2 regions of the Metabacillus sp. GQ13 genome follow, and region 2 is predicted to be linked to the other one. Evidence: riboswitches for the same ligand, from Rfam matches in the RefSeq annotation. Region 2 holds a riboswitch; the other holds the start of a gene.

The links. A riboswitch is a leader RNA that binds a small molecule or an ion and turns the genes downstream of it on or off. The one in region 2 is predicted to bind S-adenosylmethionine.
Region 1: linked by a shared signal. The riboswitch ahead of mtnK (S-methyl-5-thioribose kinase) and the one ahead of AC6CHR_RS08665 (phosphoadenylyl-sulfate reductase) in region 2 are both predicted to bind S-adenosylmethionine.

Annotation. Positions count from the first base shown of each region.
Region 1 is NZ_JCAXET010000006.1:290,622-292,828, reverse strand. It holds gene mtnK (S-methyl-5-thioribose kinase) at 1-899, opposite strand, end outside; SAM riboswitch class I at 1,088-1,244, opposite strand; gene AC6CHR_RS09960 (carbon-nitrogen family hydrolase) at 1,385-2,176, opposite strand.
Region 2 is NZ_JCAXET010000006.1:5,629-7,835, forward strand. It holds gene cysP (sulfate permease) at 1-203, opposite strand, end outside; gene AC6CHR_RS08665 (phosphoadenylyl-sulfate reductase) at 217-918, opposite strand; SAM riboswitch class I at 1,153-1,270, opposite strand; gene AC6CHR_RS08670 (alpha/beta fold hydrolase) at 1,681-2,207, opposite strand, start outside.

The DNA of each region.
Region 1 (2,207 bases), 280 kb from region 2:
AATTCTCCTACAAAGACGCCCCATGTCTTTTCGATATGTTGAAATAAAATTTCTTGTTTATCTTCATCTCGTGAAATAGCATTTAGTAGAAAATTACCAAATACCTGACCAACGTCGAATCCAATTGGTCCAAAGTACGCAAATTCAGGGTCAATAACTTTCGTTTCATCATTATCTGCAAAGATACTACCTGTATGTAGATCACCATGTACAAGCGCTTCGGCCTTGGTTAAGAATTTTTGCTTTAGTTTGGCAACTTCTAACTTTAATAGTTGGTCCTCCCAGATTACTTCGACATTTTGTTGAAGTTCTGGTTCGTAATCATTTGTATCGTGATTAAAGAATGGATCAGTGAAAATAAGATCCTCAGTAATCTTACAAAGATCTGGATTTGAAAATTGTTTTACTAATGACTTTTTGAAATGTTGATTAACCGCATAGTCTGATGTGTAAAATAAAGTCTTTGCAAGAAACTCACCAATATGTGTTGATAATAGAGGTAGTTCCAATCCATCGATAAGTGCTGCACGGGCGATTTGCAAATGTGACAAGTCTTCCATAATAGTAATGGCTAACTGTTCATCCGCATAATAAACCTTGGGTACAAATTGTGGGACAAATTCACTTTGCTTTAAAAGTGCATGTGCTTCAATACGGGCACGATCTAAAGTTAACGGCCAGCTTTCTCCAACAACTTTTGCATAAGGTAATGCTTGTTTTAGGATTAACCCTTCATTCGTTTCACTATCAGTAATTTTAAAAACGAGATTTAAATTCCCATCACCAATTTCCTTACAAGTAAGTGGGCTATTTTCATTAAATATCTGTAGACGCTTTACTAGATTAATTGCTTCACTTTCTGTTAATGGTTTATAGATAGAAGATTCTTTGGCACACATACTATTACCTCCAAGAAGTTAATTATTAGACTCATTTTCAAACTTAAAAATCGAATAATGATAGGTCAAAGGAGTAGAATTTCAGTTAGAAAATACCTTTGACATTGAAATAGGTAGTAAGTAATTTAAAGTAATAGAGAAAAAGCCTCTTTCTAGTTTGAAAGAGGCTTGAAGGCGTTGCTTCGCACCTCTCATCTGTCAGAAAGAATACTTTCTGATGGAATTAGCACCGTGCCCTATTGGAAAGTTTCCAAAGTGAAAATGTTTCACTCCATTAATAAATGGTAGTTTGGTCGGTTGCTGCGGCGTCATTGGGCCAGTCCCTCTGCCAACTCTTGATAAGAGATCAATATTATTAAACACTAACTTTAGTAATGTTTAATGATTATGTTAATTCGAATAGTTAGATTTTTAAATAAATAAAACGCTTGATTAGCATATTACCAATAATGAATTAAATTTGTCAATAGTTACTCGGGAAAAACTTAGTAAAAATCAGGGCGGCGATCTTCAAAAATTGGAATTTGACTACGAACTTTTTTGACTGTATCTATTTCGATAGTTGCAGATATGGAACCTTCATGTTCATCAGCCTCAGCTAAAACAGTACCCCAAGGATCAATAATCATAGAGTGACCAGCAAATTCGTTATTAGGGTCCGTTCCTGCTCTATTGCATGCTATTACATAACATTGGTTTTCAATTGCTCGACTCAAAAGCAGGGTTCTCCAATGATTTAAACGAGGTGCAGGCCATTCGGCGACAACAAATAGTACTTCCGCACCAAGAGTAGTGTGGGCGCGAATCCATTCAGGAAAGCGAATGTCGTAACATATAACTCCTGCGCTTTTTATCCCATTTAGTTCGAATAGACCTTTTTCTGTCCCGGAAGTTAAATAATGATGCTCATTCATCAATTTAAATAAATGTAGTTTACTATATTCATGAACGAATTCACCTTTGTCATTAAATATATACATCGTGTTAGTTACGTTATTTTGAATGCTTTTAGCTACCGAACCACCAACAATATTAACACGATATTTCTTTGCTAACATACTAAGGAAGTGCTGTGTTACTATTCCGCCTTCATCTGCAATTTTATTTAATCGTGTTAGGTCATAACCTGTAGTCCACAGTTCTGGGAGTACGATAATCGCTGACTTACTTATTTCAATTGCTAGAGCAACTTTCTCCTCTACTTGTTGATAATTAAACTGTGGATCACCATATTTAATATCGAGTTGTATACATGTTATAACGGGTTTCTTTTGCATTTAAATCACACCTTTATGATAAATAGTGGTT
Region 2 (2,207 bases):
ATTCCAGAACTAATCGTTTTAACAACTTCTCCTCCACCAATTACTGCACCTAAAATAACACCAATTGCACAGATGATAAGAGCATTCCTTGGTCGTAATATTGCTCCGGCACCATATGCAACTCCCATGGAAGCTGCTGCACCACTGGCCCCAATATTCATCGCAAAAAAGATGCTGATACCTATTGCGATAATCTCTAACATCTATTACTCCCCCTTATTGATGGAGGCCACATTCTGTTTTCATTTGCCCAGTCCATCTGCCAGATCTTAAATCATTTTCATTAAAAGCAGGTTTTGTGCAATGAAAACAACCAATGCTCGGATATCCTCTGTCATGTAAAGGATTGTAGATTAAGTCATTTTTATGAACGTATCTCCAAACATCTTTCCACGTCCAATGAATTAGCGGGCAAACCTTTACTGAATGAAAGCGTTCATCCTTGTTGATATAGTTAACGTGTTTTCTTGTTTCAGATTGTTCACGTCTTAGCCCAGAGATCCAGGCAGTGGAACCTTGTAGTGTTTCAGTTAATGGAACTATTTTTCGGATATCACAACATTTATTTGGTGCAGTTTCCCAAAGCTTATCACCATATAATTCAGCTTGCTCTTCTAATGTAAGCTTAGGTTTCTTTAATTGAATATTAAGTGATGGATATTTTTCCTTCACCTTATCGATTAGCTCATAGGTTTCTTTAAAATGAACATCAGTATCCAGAAACACAATTTTTGCGTTAGGTTTTACTATGGCTATTAAATCAATCAAGACAATACCTTCAATTCCAAAACTACATGCATAGACAACTTCTTCACCGTAGTGTTCATATGCCCAATGGATAACATTTAATGCTCCTTTATACGTCTCATCTTCAATAAAATCTTCGCTCACTTCTGACCAATTCTCATAAGTTAGCAAACCATTCACCTCTTTCTCACACTATCTTACTTGGTTTTAAAAACCATTTATTCACACGTTAATAGTCGGGATTAATGGTGCAACCAACCATTATACGATGAATTTAGCAAATAATACTCTGTTTCAGATGATTTAGCCAGACACTATTTTTCTATAAAGCTTCTTTTTGATGCATTTTTATGTGTTAAATAGAGAAAAGCCCACCATAACAGGAAGACTTTTAAGGATGATCTACCCTTATCTTCCAAATTGGTATCAGTTTAGATTTGGCTGGAATTAGCACCTTACATCTTACTTCTTGCAGGTTGCTGGGCTTCAAAGGACCAGATCCCTTCACCACTCTTGATAAGAAATATGTTATTGTTTCTAAATTTTAACACAATTCTTTCAAATGTCAACCCGAGTTTATTGATCGGAATAATAATATTATCTATTTACGTGAAAGTTAATTGTACGTTGGTTTTTATCTTCGGAAAGACCAATTATTAACCAATAAGTTTCTTTTCATCATATATATATACAAAGAACACACAAAGGGTGTTCTTTCGCACATATAAAATATCGCAATATGTTGAAATCCTTTTCGCAATGTAAGTTCCAGTAGATATAATATTACAGTGACGAGTATGATTTAATCTTCTAGTCTTACAAACTTACAAAATCAATTCCAGAAATATCTCTATTTAGAACTGTTTCGAATTAATAACTGACTTTCTTATTTGAAATTCTTTTAATAAGGGATAAAAACAATTAAGTACATACTTATTTAAAAAAGCGCGTTAGCTCCAAATTTAATTTTTCTTTTTCACTAAAAAACAAACCATGTCCGCTAAATTTAAACGGAATGAGTTTAGATCCTCTAATTCCTGCATGCATCAACTCAGCAAAAACGTAAGGACACACCTTATCTTTTACTCCATGGAAAATTCCGGTGGGTACATTAATTTTTTCTAAATCTTTCCTTAGATCTTCATCGCGTAAAGAAACAAGACTCATTGCCGTTGCATATCCAGAAGCTTCGTTTCCTAATCCATTGAACCAATTCTTAAAGTTCTCAGATACAAAAAGAGCAAAAAAGCTATCTCCAAAATCACTAATCATTTTAGGTCGATCATTAAACGTATCTTCAATGAGTTTATTAACCTCTTCCTTTGTTTTTCCAAACGGATAATTTGGGCGATGCGTAAATACCGGTGCTGCTGCACCTAAGAGAGCTAGCTTTGCAACCTTATATCCCTCATGTCTTGCCATAAATCTTATCGCTATTCCTCCCCCCATAGAATGTGAGA